4 regions of the Rhizobium sp. Nf11,1 genome follow, and region 4 is predicted to be linked to each of the others. Evidence: predicted binding sites of a transcription regulator. Region 4 holds the regulator's gene; each other region holds the start of a gene.

Region 1 (7,195 bases), on a different contig from region 4:
CGGTGGGAATCAGGCATGAGGTCGGCAAGTCTTTCGCTCAAATGGCCGGCGTCAACAGGGGCGCGAAGTTTCTTATCGGTGTTGTCGAAATAAAGATAGACGTCGCGGCCCTTGGCTCTCGCCGGCAGCGGCGCAAGGATCCGCGTCGCATTCTCTGGTTCTCCGCCCTGTGCCCAGGCGCGGATGCGCTCGGCCCATAGATCGAGCGCTTCGTCTTCATAGCCGCTCACATAGAGCTGCTCAGATCCATGCAGGCGGCAATAGATGAAGTCGGCGGTGATATCCATCAGCAGCGGCCATTTCACCGTATCGGCGCAGACCAGCGCGGCCTTGTGTCGCCGGAGCATCTCGATGAACTCAACTGAGCGGAAGCTGTCGTTACGGATTTCGAACGCATGGCGGATCGGCTGGTGTCCGTCGCTTGTGAGCCAAGCCTGTTTGAGGCGCTCGTCATGCCGCTTGGCGAGCGCTATCGCCGCATCGTGATCATGCGGCAGCAGCGACAGGAAATTGTCGAAACGATCGGGATCGAAGGCCATGTTGGCTGGGAATTGCCAGAGGATCGGCCCGAGCTTGGGGCCGAGCCTCAGCAGACCCGAGGCAAAGAAATTGGCAAGCGGCGCCTCGATCTCCTTCAGTCGCCGCACATGGGTGAGGAAGCGCGGCCCCTTGACCGCAAAGACGAAATCATCAGGCGTTTCGTCCCGCCAGCGGCCGAAGCTTTCGGGTCTCTGCAATCCGTAGAAGGTGCCGTTGATCTCGATCGAACGAAAGTGACGGGCGGCGTAGGAAAGCTCCTGCTTCTGCGGCAGTCCCTCCGGATAGAATTGCCCGCGCCAGGGCGCATAGGTCCAGCCCGAAATGCCGATTCGCACCGCTCCCGTCTTTTTCATCCTGGGACCTCCTGTTCGACAGGAGGAAAACCGAAAGCGGCCGCCTTCGTTCCGTCAGACGCGCATCGGCATCAAGACGTAGAGCGCGTCGTCACCGGCGGTGTCGCGGATCAGTGTTGGCGAGCCGGCGTCGGCCAGCAGGAAGATCGCTTCCTCGCCGGAAAGCTGCGCGGTGATGTCGAGCAGATATTTGGCGTTGAAGCCGATTTCCATCGCATCCGTGTCGTAGCCGACGGCGACTTCTTCCGTTGCACTGCCGGAATCCGGGTTGTTGACGGTCAGCATCAGCTGCCCTTCGGACAGCGCGAGCTTCACCGCGCGCCCGCGCTCGGAGGAGATCGTTGAGACGCGGTCGACGGCCTGGGCGAAGGTCGTGCAATCGACGCGCATTTCCTTGTCGTTGCCGGTGGGGATGACGCGCTGGTAATCCGGGAATGTGCCGTCGATCAGTTTCGAGGTCAGGACGATCGAGCCGATCGTCATGCGGATCTTGGCGTCGGAAACCTCGACGGTGACGATCGCTTCCGGATTGTCGACCAGCTTCTGCAGTTCCCCGACCGTCTTGCGTGGAATGATGATGCCGGGCATGCCCTCGGAGCCCGACGGCGCGTCGACATCGGCGCGGGCCAGCCGGTGGCCGTCGGTCGCGACCGCCCTGAGCTTCAGCTCACCATTGCTCTCGATCGTGTGGAAGAAGATGCCGTTCAGATAATAACGCGTTTCTTCCGTCGAGATCGCGAACTGGGTGCGGTCGATCAGCATCTTCAGATCGGTCGCCTTCAGCTTGAAGGAATGCGTGAAGGTGCCGGCGGTCAGATCCGGGAAATCGGATTCCGGCAGGCACTGCAGCGAGAACTTCGAGCGTCCGGACTGGACGGTCATGGAGCCGCCGTCGGTGCTGGTCGCCAGCAGCACTTCGGCGCCATCTGGAAGCTTGCGCACGATATCGTAAAGAAGATGGGCGGGAACGGTGGTGGCGCCAGCCTGCTCGACGCTTGCCGGCGTCGCCTCGGTGATTTCGAGGTCGAGGTCCGTCGCCTTCATGTCGAGGTTCTGGCCATCGGCCTTGAGAAGTACGTTGGACAGGATCGGGATCGTGTTGCGACGTTCGACCACACGGTGGACGTGGTTCAGCGATTTCAGAAGGTTTGACCGCTCAATAGTAATACGCATGGGATGCTGCCGCTTTCGACCGTGACTGCCCGGGCGCATCGAAGGCCCGAAGAATGCTTTCCCGATTTAGGTCGGGGGAGTGGAGGGGCAAAATGGCAGACTTCAGCATTGGATGGCAAGAGGCATGGACGGCCGAGCCCTCGCATTTCAGGTTTTCCGGAGCAATGCTCACAGAAATCCCAACCCTTGCCGAAGCCGCAGCGCTCGCCCATAAAGGCCGATGAACCGGCAAGGCGCCGGCGGCACGAAGGCAAAGGGCATGAACGAGCAAACCACAGGCGAGGAGGCCGCGAGGCGAAGCTTCCGCCTGCACAACATGGCGGTGCCGGCGCGGCCGCTGGAGCCGGCGCTCTATCTGGTCGCCACCCCGATCGGCAATCTCGGCGACATCACGCTGCGCGCATTGGAAACGCTGGCCGGCGCCGACGTGCTGGCCTGCGAGGATACGCGTGTCACCCGCGTTCTACTCGACCGCTACGGCATCCAGAACCGCCCCTTCGCGTATCATGAGCACAATGCCGACGAAGCCGGCCCGCGGCTCATCCAGGCGCTCGAAGCCGGGCGCTCGGTGGCGCTGGTGTCCGATGCCGGCACGCCGCTCGTCTCCGATCCCGGCTACCGGCTGGCCCGGCAGGCGATAGCCGCCGGTTACCGTGTCATTCCCATTCCAGGCGCCTCGGCGCCGCTCGCCGCCCTTGTTGGTTCCGGCCTGCCGAACGACGCCTTCCTCTTCGCCGGCTTTCTGCCGGCCAAGGACAAGGCCCGCCGCGATCGTCTCGGTGAATTTGCCGCAGCCCCGGCGACGCTGATCTTTTTTGAATCGCCCCATCGCATCGCTGCCACGCTTCTTGCCGCCGCCGATGTGCTCGGCCCGGCCCGGCCGGCTTGCGTCTGCCGTGAATTGACCAAGACCTATGAAGAATTCCGCCGCGGCACGCTTGCCGAACTCGCCGCCCATTACCAGCAGGTGGAAAACGTCAGGGGCGAGATCGTCCTCGTCGTGGGTCCGCCGCAGCCAGCCGAAACATCCGAGGCCGATGTCGAAGCCGTGCTTGCCGACCTCTCGATGTCGATGCCGACGGCAAAGGCTGCGACCGAGGCCGCCCGTCTCACCGGCCTGCCGCGCAAGGCGCTCTACCAGCGCCTGCTGGAGATGAAGGGCGGCAATGGGAGATAAGGAGCTTACCGCCATCAAACGGAAGGCGCTACGCCGCGGCCGCATGTCGGAATATGTCGCCGCCGCCTTCCTGATGCTGAAGGGATACCGTATCCTGGCGCTGCGCCACCGCACCAGGCTCGGCGAGATCGATATCGTCGCCCGCAAGGGCGATCTCGCCGTCTTCGTCGAGGTCAAGGCCCGCCATGGCGAGGCTGCGGCGATCGACGCCGTCTCTGTCGCCGCTCAGAAGCGCATCCGGGCGGCAAGCGATCTGTGGCTCGCCCGCCAGGCGGATCAGGCCCGCCTTTCCCAGCGCTACGATATCGTCGCGGTCATGCCCGGCCGGCTGCCACGGCACTTTCCCGACGCCTTCTGAGGACCTGCGGCGCTGTCGAGTTGCCGGATTGTTAAAATTTTAGTCCCCGGTTGAACGAGCTCCTTACGACTTTCTGCTACCCACCGTCGCGGTAGGGTTGAGATTTGGGGGATGTTGCGTGGCCTTGAAGATGCTGCTTGCAAGTGCGGTCGCCATGGCGGCGCGCTCGGTGCCGTATATCGCGCTGAAGCCGGCCGGGAAATCCTTCGTCGCGCATGCGAGCGCTCACCTGCCGCTGAAATCGACGCCGATCAACCCCGACTGGATCATCAGCGGAAATCCGCAGGCGCGCACCGCCGAACATTCGCGCGGCCATGACGAGGCGTCGCTGACAGCGATCTGGGACTGCACGGCGGGCGAATTCCGCTGGTATTTCGGCTGGGACGAGACCGTGATGATCCTCGAAGGCGAGGTCCATATCACCGCCGAGGACGGCACGGAACGGACCTTGCGCACCGGCGACGTCGCCTTTTTCGCCGGTGGAACCTGGGCGAGCTGGCGGGTCGACACTTACGTCCGCAAGGTTGCCTTCCTGCGCAAGCCTTTCCCCAAGCCTTTGGCGATCGCCTACCGTCTGCGCAACATGCTGCGCAATGGCGGTAGCCAGGGCATTGCCGCCTGAAAATTGCGTCCGGCGCAAGCCTTCGATGACCGTTGCGTTTGATGCCGGGCCGACCTACATCTGTCCGGCATTCAGCGAGGGACGGAAATGGCCAAGATCACCAATGTAGCGGTCCAGATGGATCATGTCGCCGGCATCAATATCGCGGGTGACTCCACCTTCGCCATGAGCCTGGAAGCGCAGGCGCGCGGCTACAGGCTCTTCCATTACACCCCCGAGCGCCTGAGCTTTCGCGACGGCAAGCTCTTTGCGAGCGTCGAGCCCATGGTGCTGCGCGACGTCAAGGGCGATCACTTCGAGCTTGGCGCGCCCGAGCGCGTCGATCTCTCGACCATGGACGTGGTGCTGCTGCGCCAGGATCCACCCTTCGACATGGCCTATATCACCTCGACGCATCTGCTCGAGCGCATCCACCCGAAGACGCTCGTTGTCAACGATCCGGCCTGGGTTCGCAATTCGCCGGAGAAGATCTTCGTCACCGAATTCTCCGATCTGATGCCGAAGACGCTGATCACCAAGGATCCGGCCGAAATCCGCCGCTTCCGCGATGAGATGGGCGACATCATCCTGAAGCCGCTCTATGGCAATGGCGGCGCCGGCGTCTTCCATTCCACCCGCGATGACCGCAATCTTTCCTCGCTCTTGGAAATGTTCGGCCAGCTTTTCCGCGAGCCCTTCATCGCCCAGCAATATCTGCCCGACGTGCGCAAGGGCGACAAGCGCATCATCTTGGTCGACGGCGAGTTCGCCGGCGCGATCAATCGCGTGCCGGCCGAACATGACAGCCGCTCCAACATGCATGTCGGCGGCCGCGCCGAGGCGACCGAATTGACGCCGCGCGAGAAGGAAATCTGCGCCCGCATTGGCCCCGCGCTGAGGGAACGCGGGTTCCTGCTCGTCGGAATTGACGTAATCGGAGATTACATGACCGAGATCAACGTAACCTCGCCGACAGGCATCCGCGAGGTCAGGAAGTTCGGCGGCGCCGATATAGCAAGCCTGCTCTGGGACGCGATCGAGCGCAAGCGCGGCTGAGGCCGCGATCGGGTACAACCGCGTCCGCCACCGATTATCTGCCTGCGTTCTTTTATTGTTCTTGTTTTAGTCCCGCTTCCGTGCAAGATTGCAACCGCTGGCTTTTAACGGCCACAGGGGCGTCTCTAAGAGTTTGCGGGACAAGGGTGGGCATATGGTCGCGCGTGTCAGTACAGTGGCATTCCAGGGCATCGAAGGCGTGCCGGTCGAGGTTCAGGTCATGATCGCGCCCGGCAAGGTCGGCATGCAGATCGTCGGCCTGCCCGACAAAGCGGTGGCCGAAAGCCGTGAGCGCGTGCAGGCCGCCCTTCATGCCTCCGGCCTGGCTCTGCCGGGCAAGCGGGTGACCGTCAACCTAGCCCCCGCCGATCTGCCGAAGGAAGGCTCACACTTCGATCTGCCGATCGCGCTGGCACTGATGGCGGCCCTCGGCGCCATTCCTGCCGATGCGCTGACCGATTATGTCGTCGTCGGCGAACTCAATCTCGATGGCACGATCGCCGCAATCGCCGGCGCGCTGCCGGCCGCGATCGGCGCCAATGCGCTCGGCAAGGGGCTGATCTGCCCGGCCGAAAGCGGCGCGGAAGCCGCCTGGGCCGGCGCCGAGGTCGATATTCTCGCCCCGCGCAGCCTGATTGCCCTTGCCAATCATTTCCGCGGCACGCAGGTACTGTCTAGGCCGGAACCGTCGATCCGCGCCAATGCCGCCAACTTGCCCGACCTTGCCGAGATCAAGGGCCAGGAAAGCGCCAAACGCGCGCTCGAGGTGGCGGCTGCCGGCGGCCACAATCTCCTGATGGTCGGGCCTCCAGGCTCCGGCAAATCGATGCTGGCGTCGCGCCTGCCCTCGATCCTGCCGCCGCTTTCGCCGGCCGAACTGCTTGAAGTGTCGATGGTTCATTCGATCGCCGGCCAGCTCACCGGTGGCAAGCTGTCCGACCGCCGGCCCTTCCGCACCCCACATCATTCCGCCACCATGGCCGCGCTCGTCGGCGGCGGGCTGCGTGCTCGGCCGGGCGAGGCCTCGCTTGCCCATCACGGCGTGCTCTTCCTCGACGAGTTTCCCGAGTTCACGCCGCAGGCGCTCGATGCGCTGCGCCAGCCGCTCGAAGGCGGCGAATGCGTCATCGCCCGCGCCAATCACCGCGTCTCCTATCCGGCGAAATTCCAGCTGATCGCGGCGATGAACCCCTGCCGCTGCGGCATGGCCGGTGAGCCGGGTCATACCTGCGCCCGCGGCCCGCGCTGCATGAGCGATTATCAGGCGCGCATCTCCGGACCGCTGATGGACCGCATCGATATCCGCATCGACGTGCCCGCCGTCTCCGCCGCCGATCTGATCCGGCCGATGGCGGCCGAGGCCAGCGCCGCCGTCGCCCGCCGCGTGGCTCGCGCCCGCGAAATCCAGCAGGAGCGCTTCCAGCGCGCCGGCGCTGGGGATATCGGCACCAATGCCCGCTGCACCACCGCGATGATCGAAAAACTCGCCGAACCCGATGCTAGCGGCCTGCAGCTCCTGCGCGACGCCGCCGAAAAAATGAAATTCTCCGCCCGCGGCTACCACCGCGTCCTCAAGGTTGCCCGCACGCTGGCCGATCTCGACGACAAACCGTCAGTGGGCCGTTTGCATCTCGCCGAAGCGATCTCTTATCGGATCGCCGGGGAAAGATTAACGGCGGCGGCGTGAGAAGAAGGACGGACGCGCGGAGTATGAGTCGTCAGACTGCCCACCAATTCGCCGATCGCGTTGCGCTGATGGCTGCCACGCAGCAAAATCGCCACTGAGCGCTGCAGATTATGAATTATATGGCCGTCCGGCTATAGCGGCGCGCTGCCGGCAGCGGTCGGCGCGAATGGTCTTGGCCGGGGCTGGTTTGTCGAACGCGGTACCGAACCTGGCTAAGGCGCCGATATAAGCGTCCCTCTGTATTGATTAT
Region 2 (7,195 bases), on a different contig from region 4:
ATCAGCTCCTCGCCACCCTGCAGATGGTCGGCGCCTTCGGTGTCCATGACGATGCCATCAGGAGAATCCAATGCGACCACAGGAGAATATTGCGACAAGACCCAGAGCGCCAGCCGTTCGAGGGTGGCCAAGTCCGCCGCCGGATCGGCATCGATCATCATCAGTCCGTGGACCAGGGCCTGCGCCTTGGCGGCCGGCATGCCGACACGAAGGCCGAGCTTGATTGCTGGCTGGTCGGCTGCCGCAATCCAGCGCTTCGAACCGCTTCTGGCGACGATCACCAGCGGTGTTTCAACCGATAGCGAAGGATCGGCCCGTCTGATCCGGTCGGTTGGCAGTGTCGGAAGAAAGACAGATACGACCCTGGCCATCACATGCTCCGATAACGAATTCGCCTCCCTCTCCTGCTCTCACCCGCATCAGTTCGGCCAACCAGCGCGCCCGGCCGACGCCTGGAACCGGCAGCGGCTCGGAGGGCAGTACCGAGATCCGCCAGCGCGTTGCGGCCGCCGTCGGCATGCCGAAGTCAGAAGCATCCGTCTGGCGCCGCCAGCGCCGGATCACCAGGCCCAGCGTGCCAGACTTTTCAGCCGCCAACTGCAGCCGGCGTGAGGCTGTCATCGGCAGGCGCACCAGTTCGGCAACGACGGCGCCAAGCCCGCCATAGCGCAGCGCCTCCTCGAAGCTTGCGAGCACCGTCTCTTCCTTGTCGCACTCGACGAAGATGACGCGATCCGGATGAAGCCCGACCTGGGCAAGCGCCGGAAAGAAAAGATCGAAGCGCGTCAGGCACCAGACCACCTTGCCGGTGGTGCGGGCAGCGATGCCGCCGATGAAGAGGGCAGCAGCAGCCCCGTCAATCGCGCCATTGCCGCCGCCAGCCACCTCATGCAATGCCCCATAAGTGAGGCCACCGCCCGGCAGCTGCGCATCAATCTCGCCGACGCCAAACGGCAAAACACTGCGTTTGCGCGAGCCTGCCCCTTCCAGGGTGGCGATTTTCTCGCGCAACTCGTCGAGGACGGGGTTCGAAGTGGCGACGGCTGCGGTCATGATCTCCTTTACGGCAACCCGTTTTCGGCTTGAGAAGCAGGAATATGTTCTGTATTTGTTCTCAAAGCAAAAATGAGTCAATGCGCATGTGGCGCGCGGAAGTTGAGCGAGAGTGGACCGCCGGAGAATTCCGTAACGGATTCAATTTAGTGGTAGGAATGGGAATTTTTTCGCATGGCGCGACAGGCGCTCGCCGGCTGGATCAGGCTTCTCGGCTGCCATCAACCGAAAGAGCTGAAAAGGCGATCATCGCCGTCTTCGGCATCCGTGGCCTCAGCTCGATCTGCTATCTCGCCTTCGCAACCCAGAGAGCCAAATTCGACCAGGTTGAAAGCCTGTGGGCGACGGTCTTCATGACAAGCCTGATCTCCGTCGTCGCCCATGGAATTGCGGTAACACCCCTCATGCGCTGGATCGACCGCGAACGTGGCGTCGACAGAACGCGACCGATGCAGGGCCGGGGGGAACGGATGGTGACGACTCAAAACGCTAGAGATCAGCGTCCGGAAACCCGGATCGCGCCAACGTCACCGAACGTCCGCTGAACCGCGGGGATCATGCTGGAATTGATATCGACGGAAACTTCGATCTCTCCTTCGAGCGGAGCATCGCTGCGCGCGCTACCATCATGAGAGGCGTCCCCGCCGGAGGGAGCAGAGCCGGCGGTATTCTTCGCGGAGGCCGACTGGACGAAGATGTCCGGTCGGGCAATGCCGTGCTTCTGGACGAGATGTTCCACCGCAAGGTCGGCAGTCACACGCGTTTCGAAAACTGCTGTGATGGTCGTGGTGCTGTCTTCGGCCATAGGTCAATCTCCACTTCGCTAGGGTTATCGATCAAACGCCTGAAGAAGCGACGAGTTTCCCTCGGCAGATGCAGGAGATGCGGGTGAGGACTTGGATGCGCCGTCGGCAGCTGCTATGTTCCTGTTTCGTTTTCCCCAGTGACACCAAATGCCATGGATCTCACCGCCGTCTCAACCGTCAGAAAAATCATTCATGTCGATATGGATGCCTTCTACGCGTCTGTCGAGCAGCGCGACAATCCGGAACTGCGTGGCAAACCCTTGGCTGTTGGCGGAGCGGCCGCCCGGGGCGTTGTTGCAGCAGCAAGCTACGAAGCCCGCGAGTTTGGTGTGCGTTCAGCCATGTCCTCGGTCACCGCAGCTCGAAAGTGTCCTGACCTGATTTTCGTGAAGCCGAGGTTCGACGTCTATCGCGCCGTCTCCCAGCAGATCCGCGATATCTTTGCGGAATACACGCCGCTGATCGAACCTTTGTCGCTCGACGAAGCCTATCTCGACGTCACCGAAAACCTCAAGGGCATGTCGATCGCCACCGAGATCGCGCTGGAAATCCGTGCCAAGATCAAGGCCGTCACCGGACTGAATGCTTCCGCCGGTATCTCTTACAACAAGTTCCTCGCCAAGATGGCGTCCGACCTCAACAAGCCCAATGGCCAAGCAGTCATCACACCGAAGAACGGGCCAGCTTTCGTCGAGCAGCTGGCGGTCAAGAAATTCCATGGCGTCGGCCCGGCCACAGCGGAGAAGATGCTCCGCCTGGGTATCGAGACCGGTGCGGATCTGAGGGCAAAGTCCCTACAGTTTCTCGTCGAGCATTTCGGGAAGTCTGGGCCGTACTTCTATGGCATTGCACGGGGCATCGATGAGCGGCAGGTCCAGCCGGACCGAGTGCGGAAGTCGGTCGGCGCCGAGGACACATTTGCGGTCGATATCAGCGACCTTGACCTTGCGACAAACGAACTCCGGCCACTTGCGGAAAAGGTCTGGTCCCACTGCCAGGCCAAGGGCTTCAGCGGCAAGACGGTGACTGTGAAGATAAAGTACTCCGATTTCACCCAAGCGACGCGGAGCAGGACAACTGCCCTCCCTTATGCAGGTGTCGGCGATATTCTCGCTGCCGCCAATGCCCTGCTGGCGGGTGTCTATCCGTTCAAGCTCCCGGTCCGGCTCCTTGGCGTGACACTGTCGTCGCTCACCAATGACAAGGAGGCGGCCGAAAACGAGGAACAACCGCAGCTCGGCTTGGGTTTTTGATTAGAGGAAGCTGGAGCAGATCAAGGGTCAAAGCCGCAATGTTCCCACCCTGTATTCGAGTTATCGACCTAGAAACCGCTGGCAACGGGACGAGCGATGTCTGCGAGATCGGGTGGCAGGACGTCATTCAAGGCGAGGATGGCGGGTGGGAAGTTTCTGGGGAGCGCGGCGCGGTTCTGGTCAATCCCGGAAAGCCGATTTCGCCCGACACGATGGCAATACATCATATCCAGGATTGGGAGGTTACTGGGGCGCCGCTCTGGAAAGAAGCAGCGCCAAGCATCTTGCGGCCACCGCACCCAATCGTCGCCCTTGCCGCCCACCGCGCCGCGTTCGAGCAACGCTATTGCACGCCGAGACTGGCCGCTGGTACTCCTTGGATCTGTACTTGGAAATGCGCATTGCGTGTCTGGCCGGAGCTGCAAAGGTTTTCGAACCAGATGCTCCGTTATTCGCGAAGGCCGGAAGGTTTGATCCACGAGATCGGCCTTCCCGCCCATCGAGCCATGCCCGATGCCTATGTCACCGCCCACCATCTGCGCGACGAGCTAAATGCCGCTTCCCTGGATGAACTTCTGCTCTGGAGTTCTCGGCCCGGCCTGCTGCCACGAGTGCCGGCCGGTCCAGACCGGGGCAAGAGCTGGGATCGTCTGAGCACCGAGGCGCTCACTGCTTTCCTGAGCGACCGCGATACGGATGTCCGCTTCAGCGCCGAGACGGAGCTGCGGCGGCGAGGGAAAACGGAAACGCGCCGATCGGACACTCCTGCGCAGCAGACACTTCTGTGACCGATTTGACTTACTTGACCCGCCTGGACCGCCAATTTGAAGACACGCCATCCGATGATACTCACGGCCCGAATTGCGGAGCATGACCTCGTTCCATTCGATCTGCTTCGCCAGAAACATTTTCCGCCAGAGCGGAATTTCCTACGGGCGCATCTGACAATGTTTCACCGGCTGCCGGGCGAATATGTTGATAGGATCGTCGAAAGCCTTCAATCCGTTGCGAAGGAGACGCGCGCGATCTCAGCCCGCGTCAGCGGCATCCGCCATTTGGGAGCCGGCGTTGCTTTCGTGATTGGCAGTCCCGACCTGAACGCGATCCGCCATATCCTGCGCTGCAATTTCGTCCACTGGTTGGGCTCGCAGGACATGCAGACGTGGCGGCCGCACATCACAATTCAAAACAAAGCCTCCGTCACCGAGGCGAACAGGCTTCATCGCGAACTCTCTGGCAATTTCCATGCCCATGACATCACCATCGTGGGGCTCGATCTGTGGAGATATCTCGACGGCCCTTGGGCAAGCGAAGCCACCGTGCCGCTTGTCGATTAGCTCATTATGACTGTCGGGACGCTTGAGGCGCCTTGGACCGAACCGACAAGGTCTTCGGCTGGTAACAAGTCCGGATTTGCTTTGCCTTCCGTCAATCCTCCAAGGCCAAAACGAAAAAGCCTGCCGCGGGAGGAGGTGCGACAGGCTTTTTCGAAAATAACCGAACAGCGACTGGGAGGAGGAGTGCCGCTGTTCCCTCAGATGCCCCTTGGGAGGAGGAATGGAGCATCTGAAACCCGAAGCTCTGCGGGCATCGCTTCGTTGACAGCATCAGTATCGGCCGCTTTGGAGGAGCGCCAGATGCTGCAGTGCAAAACAGCAATGCGGCGAGTGCATACCCGTGGCTTCACACGAGGACAAATGCCTTGGTCTCCTAAGGCACTTCCTATGCTAATCGGCATAGGCACGCGATTTTTCCGGAATAATTCTCGACTTGTGAATGAGGTGACTAAGAAGGCGCAATGCGGCTGATCGATTCACTCGGCCGCGACGTCACCTTATTTGCAACAGCGCGACCCGAACGTTCCGCTCGGCGCCGCCCGTCTACGCGTCTCGGACCGCGAGATCAATCCGGCGAAGTCGACCGAGACCTTTTTATCTGCGCCTCGCAGCAAGCTAACGTCGTCCCGGCGCTGGCTCAGCCTCGCAAGGCTGCGGCGACCATGCTATGCAAGAGCGTGGTCGGACGACCAATCAGCCGGCCGAGCGCGCCTCCGCGTCAAAAAGCCCACCGCGTGACGCCGCAACGTCGGCGTCCGCGAGAAGGCCCGCTAGATCGCGTGGTAGCCCGGCGCCCGTCAGCAAATCGCGATAAGCCGCCTCGGAAAGATCGTTGTAAACGACGGTCTTGCCTGACTGCCGCGAGACCTCTGAGGCCAGCTCGGCAAGGCTAAGTTCATCGAGCGGACGAGATCACCAACTGAGGCCCGCATGAGGGGATGCAGCCGCGAGGCGAAGCGATTAGCCGCCGAGGTCAGTTCGATCGCGACGTCTTCCAGCTCTCTGTTGCTTTCAGGAAGCATTGGTCCCATGCTCGCCAAGGTGACCGTTTAGGTAGCGAATTAAGCAATCATTTTGCCGGTATTATTGCCGGTCGGAATTGCGCCGCGTTTCCACGATGAATGTCATCAGGCCCAGCCGTGCGGGCCACTGCTAGACTACCTCTAAGTATTTGAATTGTGAGTTCATGCCGAATTGCGACTTGGGCGTTTGAAGCTAGCCGACACGTCGGATTTGCGCGAGTAGTTTCTTGCGAAAGACCCCCGCCGGGGTTCGGTAGCCCAAGCACCTCCGCGGTGTCGAGTTGAGCCGATCGCAGATGTCCCTCAGCTCGACGTCGGTGATCGACAGGGGATCCACCTCTCTCGAAAGCCATTTGCGAACCAGACCATTGGTGTTCTCGACCGTGCCTTTCTGCCAGGGCGACTGCGGGTCGCAGAACCTGCGTTCCGATGCCAGCCTGCAGATAGGGCCATTCGCTGAACTCGGTGCCTCGGTCGAAGGTGATGGAGCGCCGAGCAGCGTGGGGCAGCGGTTGGAGCACCTCGATCAACCCGTCCATGATCGGCTTCGACTGCCGGTCGTTGTTGCGCAGAAGGACAGCAAAGCGGCTGACCTGCTCGACCAATGAGGTCACGTTGGCCTTGCCGAACTTCGTGCGAAACTGAATGAGATCGCACTCCCAATGGCCGAACTGCTTGCGCTCGGCGACAGTGGCGCGTGCTCAAGGGCGGCTCGCATCTCTGCGCTCCCAACTATTGCCTCTGCTTCAATCTCACGGCAGACGCTTTCATATTCCCTCACCTGGGGACAGTCATGCGCCTTCTGGAAGCGTTCCAGAGCGAGGGCGGCGACGTCATAGGCTTCGAAGAGATCGTCGAGACGAGACGACCGCGCCGCGAGGATCTGCAACCGCTCGCGTATCGCCGGCAGCCGCAGCATGAGCCGCCATAAACCGCGCCGCGCGGCACCGTTCATTGTTCCGTGCGACGCCGCCTTGCCTGCTCATCTGGACGACGGCCTCCCTGCAAGGGTGATCGTCCACACTAAGACTGGCGGGCGAGCGGCGGAAGTACGTTACCGTAAATGCCCGCCGTTTACGCCTCCGCGGCCGGCATTTACCTCAGTTGCGGGGGACGTTTTCCGTCACTCCGGGGCCAGGTGCTGAGTGCACGATCCGGTTCCCTGATCAGCATCCAGAATGAAAGCTCGCGTCGTGCCCCGATCTCCAGGTTCCAAGAACGGATCGGGCTCGTCCTCGAACGTCGAACCTGCGAATGCCGAGGAGCGTGCCTCGGCCGCACGGAAGGAGGCGCGCATCCTCATTGTCGAGGATGAGTTTCTGATCGCCTTTGAGCTGGAAGACCGCCTCCGCGATGCGGGCTTCGAGGGCATCGCCGCAACAGCGAGTGAGGCCATATCCTTAGCCGGATCAGAAAGACCCGACCTTGCCATGATGGATATTCGGCTGACAGGAAGGAGAGTTGGAGTTGATGACGGTTGCTCAAGCACAGCTCGTCCATCGGCGCGTGTCGTCGATTTGCTGCACTGTAAGCGCTCTGAACGGACGCCCCCTTCTAGTTCGGGGTTCGACCTGTTTGGTCAGGCATGATTTTATCCTCACTATTCGCCGATCAACGTCGTCGGAAGATAGAAGATGCGTTACGCTTGCGGACGAACTGTGCCGAGCCTAGCCTTATCGACATTGGCGTTGTGCAAGCGCACATTTGAACGAGAGTTGAAGGCA
Region 3 (7,195 bases), on a different contig from region 4:
ATTGCCTCGCGCCGCTGAAGCTTCATTGATGGCAGGAACGCGTCCGCCTCCGCGAGCTGGTTCAAAGATTCAATGGGCACGCTCGACCGCCGCCAGACATCATCGACACTTTCGAACGCTCGGTTCATGCGGGCCGCCACGATCCGCGCCGCATCGGCGACCGCCAGTCCCTTGACCATCCGCATGCCCAGCCGGACGGCATGATGGTCGCCATCGCCGATGCGCTCGAGCGTGCAGTCCCAGCGCGAATGATTGATGCACACGGGGCGAATTTCGACACCGTGGTTCCTCGCGTCGCCTACGATTTGCGCCGGCGCATAGAAACCCATCGGCTGCGAGTTCAGGAGCGCGGCGCAGAACGCATCCGGGTAGTGGCGTTTGATATAGTTTGACGCGTAGGCGATGAGCGCGAAGGAAGCTGCGTGGCTTTCCGGAAAACCGTAGGAACCGAATCCTTCGAGCTGGCTGAATGTACGCTCGGCGAACTCGGCCGAGTAGCCGTTTTTGATCATCCCGGAAACGAGCTTGTCCTTGAAGCGGCTCACCCCGCCTGTGAACTTGAAGGTGGCCATCGACTTACGGAGCTGGTCGGCCTCGCCACCCGTGAAGCCGGCGCAGACCATTGCGACCTTCATCGCGGATTCCTGAAAAAGCGGGACCCCTAGCGTTCGCCCGAGAACCTCTTCCAGTTCCGGTGTCGGATATTCAGGCTTCTCCTTGCCCTCGCGCCGACGAAGATAGGGATGCACCATATTTCCTTGTATCGGGCCAGGCCGGACAATCGCGACCTGGATGACGAGGTCATAGAAGGTCTGAGGCTTCAGGCGCGGCAGCATGGACATCTGCGCCCGGCTCTCGATCTGGAAGGTTCCCAGCGTATCGGCCTTGCGGATCATCGCATATGTCGCCGGATCCTCCTGAGGGATCTTCGCAAGGTCGAGATCCTCATCCTTGTGTTCGCGGATCAGGTCGAATGCCTTGTTCATGCACGTCAGCATCCCGAGCGCGAGCACGTCCACCTTCATGAACTTGAGCGCCTCCACGTCGTCCTTGTCCCACTCGATGATCTGTCGATCCTTCATCGTGGCGGGTTCGATGGGAACGAGGTTGTCTAGTCGGTCATGGGTGAGGACGAAGCCGCCAGGGTGCTGTCCAAGATGGCGGGGGGCACCCATGAGCTGCCGGGCGAGCTTCAGCGTGAGCGCCAGACGGCGGTCGTTGGGATTGAGATTGAGTTCCCTGATGTTCCGGTCAGGCAGTTCTTCCGACCACGACCACATCCCGGATGACAGAGCCTTGATCACGTCCTCGGGCAGACCCAGGGCTTTGCCAACGTCCCTGATCGCACCTTTTGCCCGGTAGCGGGTTACCGTCGAGCAGAGGGCGGCCTTGTCCTTGCCGTAGGTCTTGTAGATCCACTGTATGACCTGCTCGCGGCGTTCGTGCTCGAAGTCCACGTCGATGTCAGGCGGCTCGTCTCGCTCTCTCGAGACGAAGCGCTCGAACAGCAGGTCATTCGTCTCCGGGTCGATGCTGGTGATGCCGAGGATGTAGCAGATGGCAGAGTTCGCGGCCGATCCCCGCCCCTGGCACAGAATACCCTCCGAGCGGGCGAACTTCACGATCGAGAAGACCGTCAGGAAGTATGGCGCGTATTTCATCTCCTTGATCAGATCGAGTTCATGCTTGACCGCCCGGAGCACCTTCCGTGGCAGGCCTTCCGGATATCGATCCGGAATGCATGCGCGGACATAGTGCTCGAGCGACTGCTGGGCAGTCATGCCGGGGACAATCGCTTCCTCCGGGTACTGATAGGTCAGTTCCTCAAGCGAGAACTTGCAGCGTTCGACGATCTCCATGGTGCGGGCAAGCGCTTCCGGGTAGCGCGGGAACAGGCGCTCCATCTCCTCCGGTGGCTTGAGGTATCGGTCTGCATGGCGCTCACGCTCGAAACCTACCTCGTCAATTGTCGTGTTGTTGCGGATGCAGGTGACGACATCCTGAAGCTGACGGCGCCTGGGTTCGTGAAACAACACGTCATTGGTGACGACGGTGCGAACCTTGAACTTCGAGGCGAGGTTCGAAATCTCATGCAGACGCAATTGATCGTTTGGCCGGCGGCGGAGCGCGAGCGAGACGTAGGCCCGATTGCCGAAGATCTCCGACATCTTCCTGAGCTGGACTGCACAGATCTCGTCCGGGAGATCCGGCACCAGGATCCCGATGAGGCCGTGCGCGTACAGGCCAACGTCATCGAGGTGAAGGATGCAGTTATTCTTCCCGCCTCTGCCCTTGCCGAGCGTGATGAGGCGCGTCAGTCGCGAGTACGCCGCCCTGTTCGTCGGGAAGACGAGGATCGACATCCCGTCCTGCAAATCCAACCGACACCCGACTACAAGTCGGACGCCCGTTGCGCGCGACGCTTCCAGGGCGCGCACGATCCCTGCGAGGCTGTTGCGGTCGACGACCCCTAGGGCATCAATCCCAAGCTCCTTGGCGGTCGCGAACAACTCATCGGCGCTGCTTGCGCCCCGAAGGAAGCTGAAATGGGTCGTGACCTGGAGCTCGGCGTACTTCATGCGAAGATCCCGTGAATGAACCACTTGTGGGAACCAGTCTCTGGATCGATGCCGTCGCCGGAGCGGAACACCCAATAGCGCTCGCCAAGCTCGTTCTCGATAACAAAATAATCGCGGACGGCGTCGAGCTCGCTGTCGCGCCTCCACCATTCTCCGAACACGCGCTCCGGGCCATCTGCGCGCTTCACCTTGTGCGTCTTGCCCCGCCACGTGATGCTTCGGGGCGGATGGTCGGGCAGAAGGGCAATGGCGGTGATTTGGTCCGGGCGGTCGAGCAGCCGGACGGGTCTCCGCCAATGATGACTCCAGCTCTCCTCGATGTCGGCAGCCGCTGGAGCTACCCGGGCGACGCTGCGTTCCGGGACATCCGATGCCAAGGGTGTGACCCGGTAGACCCGCTGGCCGCGGTTGCCCAGTATGTCGATCAGCGGGGTGATGTCGGTCATATCCTCGTCGACCAGCGAAGACGATTTCTGCTCCTCCTCAAGCGGCTCCGAAAGAATGGCAATGAGCGTCAGCCTCTCAATACCGAAGCCCGGCTCGATCTTCTCGGTGCGATCCCTGAACAGCTTCGTCAGCCATGCGACATCGCGCGCGGGCTTGGCGGTGCCGGCACGGATCGCCTGTCGGGTGCCGTCGACCTTCTCGACAACGAGATCGGTGCGGCGGACACCGAGATCCTTCTTCTGCAGTTCTGCGACGAGCTGGACGACAAGATGTCCGACATACTTGTTGATGGTCTCAGCCGCTCCGATCGGCTCTGCAAAAGCTCGGGAGACCTCCACCTGTTCAGGATCGCGAATGGGATCGATGGGTTCGGAAAGGCGGCCAAACATCTGGTCGAGCCGCCGCCCGATCTCCGGGCCAAATCGAAGCGCGAGTGGAGCGCGGGCCGTGTTCGCAAGCTCGCCGATCGCTCGGAAGCCAAGCGTCCGCAGATCGCTGACGATCTTCTCCGGGAGTCGGAGCAATGCGATCGGAAGCCGCTCGACCGCCCTGGCAGTCTCGCCACGGGGTACGTTGACAGTCTCGCGGTTGATCGCACGGGCGCAGGCGTGAGCCGCTCCCCAGGTATCCGCCACGGCGACACGAGCAGTCAGCCCCTTCGCGCGGAACTGGTTGGCGACGCGGCTGAGCATCGGCTTCTCCCCACCCTTCAGGTGGTCGGCGCCTTCCGTGTCCATGACGATGCCATCGATCCCGTCGACGGCGACAATTGGCGAATAGACTGTCAGCGCCCACAGCGCAATTCGTTCAAGCGCAGCAGCATCGGCGGCAGGATCCGCATCGACCAGCATCAGGTTGCGGAACATCGCCTGAGCCTTCGCCGCAGCCATCCCTGTCCGCACTCCGACCTTCCTCGCGGCATCATCCGCCGCGGCAACCCAGCGCTTGGAGCCGGACTTCGCGATGACCGCGATTGCCTGCTCAGGCGGAATAGAGGGATCGGCGCGACGTATTCGATCGGTCGCCAGATCCGGGAGATAGATGGATACGACCCTTGTCATCGCAGGCTCCAATTTCAAACTCAGCACACTCGCCCGCACGCGATCTCATCAATTCAAGCAGCCACCTTGCCCTTCCCACGCCGGGAACCGGGAGATCCTCTGACGGCAGCACACTGACCCGCCATCTCGTGGTCGACGCGGTCGGTTGGCCGAAATCATTCGCCTCCGTTTGTCGCCGCCAGCGTCTTACCGCGATCGCCATCGTGCCAGTCTTCTCCGCCGCGAGCTGCAGACGACGCGAAGCCGTCATCGGGAGGCGAACGAGTTCCCCAACGACCGCACCCAGACCGCCGTAGGAAAGACATTCCTCCATGCTCGCGAGTACGTCCTCCTCCTTGTCGCCTTCGACGAATACGACCCGCTTCGGATGAAGACCCGCCTGCGCCAGCGCTGGCATAAAAAGGTCGGGTCTCGTGAGGCACCAGACGATCTGTCCCTTCGTGCGAGCCGCTACTCCTGCAGCGAAGAGGGCTGCGGCGGAACCGTCCACGGTTCCCGAGCCGCCTCCCGCGAATTCATGCAGTGCGCCGTGAGCGAGGCCACCTCCCGGGAGCACGGCGTCGATCTCGGGCACACCGAAGGACAGGCAACCCACTCGCTTCGCTGTGCCGCCGCTAAGAGCAGCGATGCGTTCGCGCAGGTCAGCGAGGACTTGCTCGCGGGCAGCCGACATCGTTTGCGAATCCTTCCGAAATCGCGATGAAAAGGGACGGCTTTACGCCGTGTTAATGCAGATGTTCTCCGTATGTTCCTTTGCGAGGGCGACGTCAAGATGGGCCGAAATAGGAATATCGTCTCACAATTTCAGTGAAGCCTAAGATTCTCCCGATGAATCAGAGACGTAGGCAAAGCGTGTAAGTCAGCGACTTTTCTTTAAAAAATATGGGGAAACGGAGTTGATGGGTCCCCCGCAAGTCTCCCAACCCGCAGCCAACGGAGCTGCTCGCTAGCTTTCCTGAAACCGAGCTACGAGATCAATCAGGACAGCGTCGGATCCAAGACATTCGGCGCAGCTGCCTAATGCATCTTCATCGAATTCGTCCTTGCTCCTCGATTGGCGACAGCAATCACACACGACTGCTCCCCGGCAGGAAAACCGCGGCGGAGCTATGATCTCAGTAGTCGGAATTGCCACCACGTGTTCTGGACGTTTTGGCATCGTAACCTCCAATAGAAGACGAGATGGAGGTCGGGGCATCTAGTTTCAAGATTTCGCTGGAGGCGCAGTTGGCAGTCATCGACGGGGCGGCTACGTTGCCATCCGGAACGACCGCGGAGTGGCTGACGTGTGCAATCTCTATCGCATGGAAGACAAGGACTGGGTCAGGAAAGGGCGATCGATGCAGAGAGCATGATCAACCTGATGCCTGCCTACCAGATGAACCCGGATCAGATGGGTCCAATCGTTCGAAACACGCCCGATGGCCGCAAGCTGCTCGTCCACGGTCGATGGGGCCTGCCCTCCCCCCTGTTCGTTCAGAAAAAGGCAGCCGAGGACCGCGCGGCCAAGCGGAGGGCAAAGGGCGAAGCGGTCGACCTCGACGAACTCATCCGGATGGAGCCAGACCGAGGCGTCACCAACGTACGGAAGCTCGATCTGCCGCACTGGAAGCGGTGGTTCGATGTGGGGCACAGGTGCATCGTCCCGGTGACGTCGTTTGCGGAGCCCGATCCCGCCAGCCAAGAACCCGGCGGCAAAATTCCGAACGCATGGTTCGGCCGAGACGAAAGCAAACCGCTCATGTTTTTTGCCGGAATCCACGTACCGCAGTGGAAGAGCGTCCGCAAAGTCAAAGACGGGCTGACAACTGACGACCTCTATGGATTCCTGACTACCGACCCGAATGATGTCGTCAGGCCGATCCATGAAAAGGCGATGCCCGTGCTGCTGCTGACCAAGGAGGAGACAGATATCTGGCTGTCCGCACCATGGGAAGACGCACGGCACCTTGCGCGCCCGGCGGCGAACGACGCGATAATGATTACGTCTCGTGAAGCGTACGGCTCCAGCGTCGTCTCCACGGAAGGGGAGACATTGCAGGCGAACTTTCTTTAGCCAGCCTAGCGAACGCGTTTCGTGAGGCTGCGGCGCTTCGGAAGCGGAGTCAGTGCCTCAGCAGGCTGCCTTTCGCTTTGATCGCGACGCCCTTGCTTCGCACGGAAGTTCGAACGTCCCGCGCCAGATGCCGGCATGTGCGGATTCGGCAGCAATCTGATCTGCTCTGAAAGCGCCTTTCGAATATCGCACCCAGTCGACCGCCCAACCCTGTCGGACCATCCACGAATTCACGCTGGTCCCGTCCGCTCTGACGCAGTCGGCAACGACGCGGCGGTATCTGTCCGTGTTCCGCGCCTGACAACGGGTCGGGCGCGATTTCGCCAGGAAGTCATCTAAGGCGAAAGCCGCTTCCTTGCCACAACGGTAGGGCTTCCTGGCGGAGTCCTGGCATACCTGCCAACTCTCCGGCGCATCTACGCCATTCAGCCTGATCCGCCGGGCGGCGATCTCGATGGTGTCGCCGTCGATAACCGACGCGCGGCCAAGCAGTTGCTCGGCTTCCGCCGGAATTGACATCGATCCCCATGCGATCAGAAGGAGAAGCAGTAGACCAAGACGTTCGGGCATGCGTCACTCCAATATAGCTTCGTCGCCCCTCGCGGCGACCATCCTGTTCGTGGCCAATCCCACTCCCATTTACATGTAGATCGTCAGTGCGACGGTCTATCGTCCGCAAGGATTCGGACGAAGCGCTCCACCTCCCGACGGCGATTGGTGTCGCAGGTTAAGCCTAGTAGGTTAAGGATCGGATTGATCACGCGAGAGTAATCCTGTATGGGTATTGCGGGCATCAACCTTGCTTCCGGACCGAGATTGGAGGGAAGCGGCATTGCCCCGGATGCCTGGCCAATCGATATCCGCGAGTGGGCTGAAGGTTGCCGAAATCCTGGAGCGCACGTTATGTCATCAAGAAAAACAAGGGAATTTCTCATTGGCGGAGACATGCCCGTCAACCGGGTTGCGTTCGGCGCTATGCGTCTTTCTGCCAACGGATTTCGCGGCCCTGCGAGAGATCCCGAGACGGGTCGCGCAGTCCTGCGGCGGGCGGT
Region 4 (7,195 bases):
GGGTTCCCTCCCCGATTAGAGCAGAATGTCGGTGTAGAGCTCGGATGCATCCGGCTCCGGATCGGCCTGTGCGAAGTCGGCGCTGTCGGCGACGATGTCGCGAACATCCTTGTCGATCGCCTTCAGATCGTCTTCGGAAGCCCAGCCCTTTTCGATGAGGCGTGCCTTTACCTGCTCGATCGGATCCTGTTCGGAGCGCATCTTCTGCACTTCTTCCTTTGTGCGATATTTCGCCGGATCGGACATGGAGTGGCCGCGATAACGATAGGTCAGCATTTCGAGAATGATCGGGCCCTTGCCGGAGCGGCAATGTTCGAGCGCCTCGTCGGCGGCCGCCTTGACGGCGCGAACGTCCATGCCGTCGACCTGAATGCCGGGAATGCCGAAGCCGGAGCCGCGTAGCGAGTAATTCGACTGAGCGGTGGCACGGGCGGTCGAGGTGCCCATGGCGTAGCGGTTATTTTCGACGATATAGACGATCGGCAGCTTCCAGAGAGCCGCCATGTTGAAGCTCTCGTAGACCTGGCCCTGGTTGGCAGCGCCGTCGCCGAAATAGGCGATGGCGACATTGCCGTTGCCGCGGTAGTGGTTTGCAAAGGCAAGGCCGGTTCCGAGCGAAACCTGGGCGCCGACGATGCCGTGACCGCCGTAGAAATGCTTCTCTTTCGAGAACATGTGCATCGAGCCGCCCTTCCCGTGGGAATAGCCGCTGCGGCGCCCGGTCAGTTCCGCCATGACCCCGCGCGCCTCCATGCCGGTTGCCAGCATGTGGCCGTGGTCGCGATAGGCGGTGATGACCTGATCGCCTTCCTTCTGCGCCATCTGCATGCCGACGACGACAGCTTCCTGACCGATATAGAGATGACAAAAGCCGCCGATGAAGCCCATGCCGTAAAGCTGACCGGCCTTCTCCTCGAAGCGGCGGATCAGTAGCATCTCGCGATAGGCCTTGAGTTCCTCATCCCGGTCGAAGTCGGCTACCGGGCCTCCATTCGATGCTTTGGCTGCTGGTTTTGCTGCAGTTTTGCGGCTGGAAACGGTCGCGGTCTTTCGCGGCGCCATTCAACCCTCCCTATGGGTTTGTCGTTTCTCGGTGGCGCGTACCATAGGGAAGAAATATGACCACAGCAATGCCATAATTGCATGGCTCGTATTCGGCGCTAAGTTATTGCAAATAAATCAGAAATTCCAATTAACCTAATTCCGGTTAATTGGAATAATGTTTGAATATGACGATCTCGTCCGCACGCGACATATTCAGCTGATATCGCGCCTTTTCGTCCAGCATGTCCTTGTCGAGCGAGCCGTCACTCAGCAGCGCCACCTGGCTTTCCAGATGTTCGCGCTTCGCCTTCAGGACGGCAAGCTCTCTTTCGCGCGCGACGCGCTGACGCTCGAACGTCTCCGTCGCCCGCAGGCCATAATCGCCATGGATGCAATGATAACCGAAATAGGAAAGGAAGGCGACCGTCATAGCCGGGATGACGAAGCGGCCGAGCTTTCTCTTCTTATGATGCTTTGTCCACATACACGCATGCTCTTGAACGCATTACCAATTCGTTCAGCATAACGCGCAGAGATTAACCGTTCATTGACCGTAACCGCCGGCAAGAAAAAACCCGCGCCGGTGAGGCGCGGGTCGAGCATTGCAAATCAGATCGGATCAGCCTTTGATGATCGAGCGGCCGGCATATTGGGCCTGGGGGCCTAGGCCCTCCTCGATGCGGATCAGCTGATTGTACTTGGCGAGACGGTCAGAACGCGACAGTGAGCCGGTCTTGATCTGGCCGCAGTTGGTGGCGACGGCGAGATCGGCAATGGTCGAATCTTCCGTTTCTCCGGAGCGGTGCGACATGACGGCGGTATAGGCTGCCTTATGCGCCGTGTTAACGGCATCAAGCGTTTCCGTCAGAGACCCGATCTGGTTGACCTTGACGAGGATCGAGTTGGCGACGCCCATGCGGATGCCGTCGCGAAGGCGGGCCGAGTTGGTGACGAAGAGATCGTCGCCGACGAGCTGAGTCTTCTTGCCGATCAGATCGGTCAGCGCCTTCCAGCCCTCCCAGTCGTCTTCGGCCATGCCGTCTTCGATCGAGATGATCGGGTATTTGCCGGCGAGCTCGGCCAGATATTCGGCCATGGCGCCCGACTCGAGCGTGCGGCCTTCGCCCTCCAGAACATACTTGCCGTCCTTGAAGAATTCCGTCGAGGCGCAGTCGAGGCCGAGGCACATGTCGTCGCCCGGCTTGTAGCCGGCTTTCTCGATCGACTTCATGATGAAGTCCAGGGCTTCGGGCGCACTCTTCAGGCCGGGAGCGAAGCCGCCTTCGTCGCCGACATTGGTGTTGTGGCCCTGCGCGGCAAGCTCCTTGCGGAGCGTATGGAAGACTTCCGAACCCATGCGCACGGCGTCGGCGATCGAATCGGCGCCGACCGGCAGGATCATGAATTCCTGGAAGTCGATCGGGTTGTCGGCATGAGCGCCGCCGTTGATGATGTTCATCATCGGCACCGGCAGGAGGCTGGCGGAAGCGCCGCCGACGTAACGGTAAAGCGGCAGGCCGGATGCCTGGGCCGCAGCCTTGGCGACGGCGAGCGAGACGCCGAGGATGGCGTTGGCGCCGAGGCGCGACTTGTTCGGCGTGCCATCGAGCTCGATCATGATGTTGTCGATCTGGATCTGATTTTCGGCATCGATGCCGCCGATCGCGTCGAAGATCTCGGTGTTGGCGGCCTCGACCGCCTTTTCGACGCCCTTGCCGAGATAGCGCTTGCCGCCGTCGCGCAGCTCGACCGCCTCATGTGCGCCCGTCGAGGCGCCCGAGGGAACGGCCGCGCGGCCCATGCTGCCGTCTTCGAGATAGACGTCGACTTCGACGGTGGGATTGCCACGGCTATCGAGGATCTCGCGGGCGATGATATCGGTGATTGCAGTCATGGGTTCTTCCTGCTCGGTGGGTGATAAGTCGTTCGACGCCTGTCATAATCGAAGGCGTGCAAATTACAATGGCGCAATTTCCCGCCTTCGAACGGGTATCGTATCGTGGCCTAAACCACGATCATGTCAGGCTGTTGAACGTTAGGCCTTGGCGATCGCATCGAAGGCCAGCAGCTTCTCAAGCAGTCGCGGCATGTCCTTGAGATAGACCATGTTCGGCCCGTCGGACGGTGCGTTGTCGGGATCCTGATGGGTTTCGACGAAGACGCCGGCAATTCCCGTCGCCACTGCCGCGCGCGCCAGCGTTTCCACGAACTCGCGCTGGCCGCCGGAGGAATCGCCCTGCCCGCCCGGCTGCGCCACGGAATGGGTGGCGTCAAAAATGACGGGAGCTCCCATCGCCGCCATGATCGGCAGCGAACGCATGTCGGAAACCAGCGTATTGTAGCCGAAGGAGGCACCGCGCTCGCACAAGAGCACATTCGAATTGCCGCTGGCGTTGAGCTTCTTCAGAACGTTCTTCATATCCCAAGGGGCGAGGAACTGGCCCTTCTTGACATTGACGGCGCGGCCGGTCTTGGCGGCGGCGATCAGAAGGTCGGTCTGACGGCAGAGGAAGGCCGGGATCTGCAGAACATCGACCACCTTGGCCACCTCGGCGCATTGCTCGGCCGTATGGACGTCGGTTATGACGGGAAAGCCGAATTCCTTCTTGAGGTCGGCAAAGACCTCCATGCCCTTTTCCAGGCCGATGCCGCGTTCAGCCGAGAGCGAGGTACGGTTCGCCTTGTCGAAGGAGCTCTTGTAGACGAGGCCAATGCCGAGCTTGCCGCAAAGCTCCTTCAGCGTGCCGGCGACCATGAAGGCGTGATCCCGGCTCTCCATCTGGCATGGACCGGCGATCAGCGACAAGCGGCCAGTATTGGAAAAAGTGACCTGGCCTCCGCCTTCGCCGATCCTGACTTCGGAATTCGTGTCGGTGCTCATCGTGTTTCCTCGAAGGCGAAGAGCGCACCCTGCCCGGGCGTGGGCTTCACCAGAATGCGATTGTTCTTGCGTGTGAATGTGATCCCGTTAGCACCCAAATGCGCTTCTGTCACGGCAAGATCGATGACGGTGAAGAGGATTGCCCGCCCCCGCAGGCCGCGATCGGCTGATGAGACAGTGGTTTCGAAATAGGCCTCCAGCCCTTCCGGCGTCATCAAGCTGATCTTTGCATTCGATGCCGCGATATTCATGCCGAAACCGGTTTTCTCCACCGCCGCCTGCCCAATCGCGAGCCCGACGAAGGCGGCGAATGCCGCCGGGTCCGGTGCACAAAGTGCGATCTCGGCAATGCCGATCACGCCATTGGCGTGCGTCTCCAGCGCGGCGCGATCTGTAGGGAACGAATTGATGCGCTGGCAAGTAAAGAGAAAGAAATCGGGGGCGCGCAAATCAGCTGCAAAGGCCAGCTTAAAGCTGCCGACGCTCTCCGAACCGTCCGGCATCCGCATCGGCCGGCTGAACTGCAACATCTCACCGGCGCTCGCGCCGTTGCTGACGAAGCGCTTATGATCGAGGTCGGCATCCTCGCTGAGGAAGGCCAGCGCAGAAAGTCCCTCCTCGCCGCAGCGGAAACGGAAGGCGCGATTGCGGGCGATGAAGACGTTGCCCTGGCGGGCCGCTGCTTCGCTCTCGTCGACACTCGCCACGCCAAGCGGCTCCAGATAGGTCTTGTCGGCGAAAAAGACGCAGGCATTCTCCGTTCCGAAGGGATGGCGCGCATCGGCGGCGACGGTGAAACCGAGCTTGCCGAGCCTCTCACGCGCCAGATCGATATTGACCACGGGCAGCACGACATGATCCAGCGGGTGCGACCTGGCGGAATGCGCGTTCATGAATATCCCTCCTGAAACCGGCAAGAGACAAGAGATGTGCGACAGCACCTCCCTCAATGCAAGACATGTGCGCCAATCCGGCAAATGAAAATAAAAATCTCCGCGAGTTGACGTGAACTTTTACGGAAATTTAGCTACTTGCGGAACACATATGGAACATATAGTGTCCGTTCTGGATTTGTTTCAATCACGGGGTCTGACGTCGATGCTCACGCGCAAACAACAGGAGCTTCTCCTTTTCATCCATGAGCGCATGAAGGAATCCGGCGTTCCTCCCTCTTTCGACGAAATGAAGGATGCCCTGGACCTCGCCTCGAAATCCGGCATTCACCGCCTGATCACGGCGCTTGAGGAACGCGGCTTCATTCGCCGCCTACCGAACCGCGCCCGGGCACTCGAGGTGATCAAGCTTCCGGAGGCCTATAACCCCAGTCTTCAGCGTCGCGGTTTTTCGCCGAGCGTCATCGAGGGCAGCCTCGGCAAGCCCCAGCCGGTCGCCGCCCCCGCTGCGCCAAAGCCGGTCGCCGACAATGGCAACTCCGTCTCCGTGCCGGTCATGGGACGTATCGCCGCCGGCGTTCCGATCTCGGCGATCCAGAACAACACCCACGATATCGTCGTTCCCGCAGATATGCTCGGCTCCGGTGAGCACTATGCGCTGGAGGTCAAAGGCGATTCGATGATCGACGCCGGCATCTTCGACGGCGACACCGTGATCATTCGCAACGGCAGTACCGCCAGTCCCGGCGATATCGTCGTTGCCCTCGTCGATGACGAGGAAGCAACGCTGAAGCGTTTTCGCCGCAAGGGTGCCTCGATCGCGCTCGAGGCCGCCAACCCGGCTTATGAGACCCGCATCTTCGGGCCCGACCGCGTCAAGGTGCAGGGCAAGCTCGTCGGCCTCATCCGTCGCTATCACTGACGCCGGATGGGCTGGAATCGGTAAAACGATCATTGCGCCAATCATAGGCGCGATGGCGCATCCATGGTCGCGACAAAGCATCGAAGGCGGTGGTGACCTCCAGGCCGGCATCGGCGAAGCGCAATTCAAGCGAACCGGTCCTGCGCAGCGTCTCGCCGGTGAAAAGCGTGCCGCCTGAACGGCAGCTATTGAAACGCAGACGGACCGAGGTCACGACGATATCGGCCGTATCGCAGGCCGGGCCGAGATAGGCGGCATTGTCGATGACGGTGACGATATTGCCATTGCCAAGTCTTGATGTGCACCAAGCCTTCTTGACGCAGGAAAAACGGTTTGCTTCACCGCCTGCGGCGGCTGCCCGCATCGCTGCACTCGCTTCGTTCTGCTGATCGCGGGAAAGCCTGACACGGCGGTCTTCTCCTTCCGGCGGAATGGCCGGACCATCCAGCATCTTCGGCGGATCATGTGTCGGCAGCACCAGCGCTCTCTGCCACTGGTCGAATATGAAATCCGGCGGGTTTTCACGGTTGGAAGCTATTGCCTCAGCCGCGACGACCGCAACCAGACTGCCATCCTCCGAAATCACCAGATCCGGCGGCCGGGGAACCGGCAGAAGCAGCACGATGAGCGTGGAGATGGCGATGATCGATGTGCCGACATGGCGCAGCCGAGTGCGCAGCAGCGTCAGCAGCAGAAAGCCTGCCACCGCCACTGCGAAATACCAGCCGGGCAAGCGGCCGATGCCGATATCACCGCCCCAGCCGGACACTGTCTTGGCAACCGCAATCACCAGATCGAGGCCGAATCCGACGACCTTCCAGAGCGGAGCGTCCAGACCGAAAGGCATGAGCAACATCGCCAACAATCCGGCCGGCATGACGATGAAGGAGATAATCGGCATCGTCGCAAGGTTTGCCGGCAGGCCGTAAGCCGTCAGGCGATGAAAATGCTCGATCGAAAACAATGCGGTGGAAAAGCCGCCGATCAGCGAGGTCAGGAAGACGCCGCCGAAGAAACCGGCGACGGCAACCACCGGCCTGATGATCGGCAGTTTCAGAAAAGCGTTTTCGCGGACACGCCTGTCCTTCCACAACTGATAGCCCGATACCAAGGCCAATGTGGCGGCAAAGGACATCTGAAAGCTCGGTCCCAATACTTCCGAAGGTGAAATGGCGATGATGATGAGCGCGGAGAGAACGACATTGCGCAGGCTGATCGACGGCCGGTCGAAGAAGACGGCAATCAGCATGATGGCCATCATGATAAAGGCGCGCTCGGCCGAAACCCCGAAACCGGAGATCAGGTAATAGGCGGTGACGGCGATGAGCGCGCCGGCAGCGGCGATTTTCTTTGTCGGATAGGCTTGGGCGACGCCGGGAAAGAGGCTGAGCAGCATCCGAAAGCCGACGAAGAAGATGCCAGCCGACAGCGCCATGTTGAGGCCCGAGATCGCGA

Evidence for each region. The regulator LexA, encoded in region 4, represses DNA repair genes until DNA is damaged. The targets are predictions, from matches to a motif close to TGTTCNNNNTGTGTTCNG.
Region 1: the regulator LexA is predicted to act here: its motif matches at 5,304-5,321, upstream of ACQ7C1_RS10260 (YifB family Mg chelatase-like AAA ATPase).
Region 2: the regulator LexA is predicted to act here: its motif matches at 1,975-1,992, upstream of dinB (DNA polymerase IV).
Region 3: the regulator LexA is predicted to act here: its motif matches at 4,823-4,840, upstream of ACQ7C1_RS18530 (ImuA family protein).

The regions. Positions count from the first base shown of each region.
Region 1 covers NZ_JBOBHU010000005.1:165,203-172,397, forward strand. Annotated here, with positions in the region: gene ACQ7C1_RS10230 (DUF72 domain-containing protein) at 1-893, opposite strand, end outside; gene dnaN (DNA polymerase III subunit beta) at 948-2,066, opposite strand; gene rsmI (16S rRNA (cytidine(1402)-2'-O)-methyltransferase) at 2,326-3,243, shown strand; gene ACQ7C1_RS10245 (YraN family protein) at 3,233-3,601, shown strand; gene ACQ7C1_RS10250 (cupin domain-containing protein) at 3,732-4,223, shown strand; gene gshB (glutathione synthase) at 4,311-5,258, shown strand; gene ACQ7C1_RS10260 (YifB family Mg chelatase-like AAA ATPase) at 5,413-6,945, shown strand.
Region 2 covers NZ_JBOBHU010000022.1:47,960-55,154, reverse strand. Annotated here, with positions in the region: gene ACQ7C1_RS25625 (Y-family DNA polymerase) at 1-371, opposite strand, end outside; gene ACQ7C1_RS25620 (ImuA family protein) at 292-1,053, opposite strand; gene ACQ7C1_RS25615 (hypothetical protein) at 1,098-1,598, shown strand; gene ACQ7C1_RS25610 (hypothetical protein) at 1,550-1,858, opposite strand; gene dinB (DNA polymerase IV) at 2,012-3,112, shown strand; gene ACQ7C1_RS25600 (exonuclease domain-containing protein) at 3,151-3,900, shown strand; gene ACQ7C1_RS25595 (2'-5' RNA ligase family protein) at 3,955-4,449, shown strand; partial or broken gene ACQ7C1_RS25590 (IS30 family transposase) at 5,665-6,160, opposite strand; gene ACQ7C1_RS25585 (hypothetical protein) at 6,265-6,402, shown strand; gene ACQ7C1_RS25580 (hypothetical protein) at 6,650-7,060, shown strand.
Region 3 covers NZ_JBOBHU010000012.1:37,331-44,525, forward strand. Annotated here, with positions in the region: gene ACQ7C1_RS18520 (error-prone DNA polymerase) at 1-2,579, opposite strand, end outside; gene ACQ7C1_RS18525 (Y-family DNA polymerase) at 2,576-4,087, opposite strand; gene ACQ7C1_RS18530 (ImuA family protein) at 4,008-4,760, opposite strand; partial or broken gene ACQ7C1_RS18535 (SOS response-associated peptidase family protein) at 5,374-6,143, shown strand; gene ACQ7C1_RS18540 (thermonuclease family protein) at 6,201-6,713, opposite strand; gene ACQ7C1_RS18545 (aldo/keto reductase) at 6,921-7,195, shown strand, end outside.
Region 4 covers NZ_JBOBHU010000017.1:40,605-47,799, reverse strand. Annotated here, with positions in the region: gene pdhA (pyruvate dehydrogenase (acetyl-transferring) E1 component subunit alpha) at 16-1,062, opposite strand; gene ACQ7C1_RS22765 (FtsB family cell division protein) at 1,208-1,528, opposite strand; gene eno (phosphopyruvate hydratase) at 1,664-2,938, opposite strand; gene kdsA (3-deoxy-8-phosphooctulonate synthase) at 3,080-3,925, opposite strand; gene ACQ7C1_RS22750 (VOC family protein) at 3,922-4,818, opposite strand; gene lexA (transcriptional repressor LexA) at 5,024-5,740, shown strand; gene ACQ7C1_RS22740 (ComEC/Rec2 family competence protein) at 5,721-7,195, opposite strand, start outside.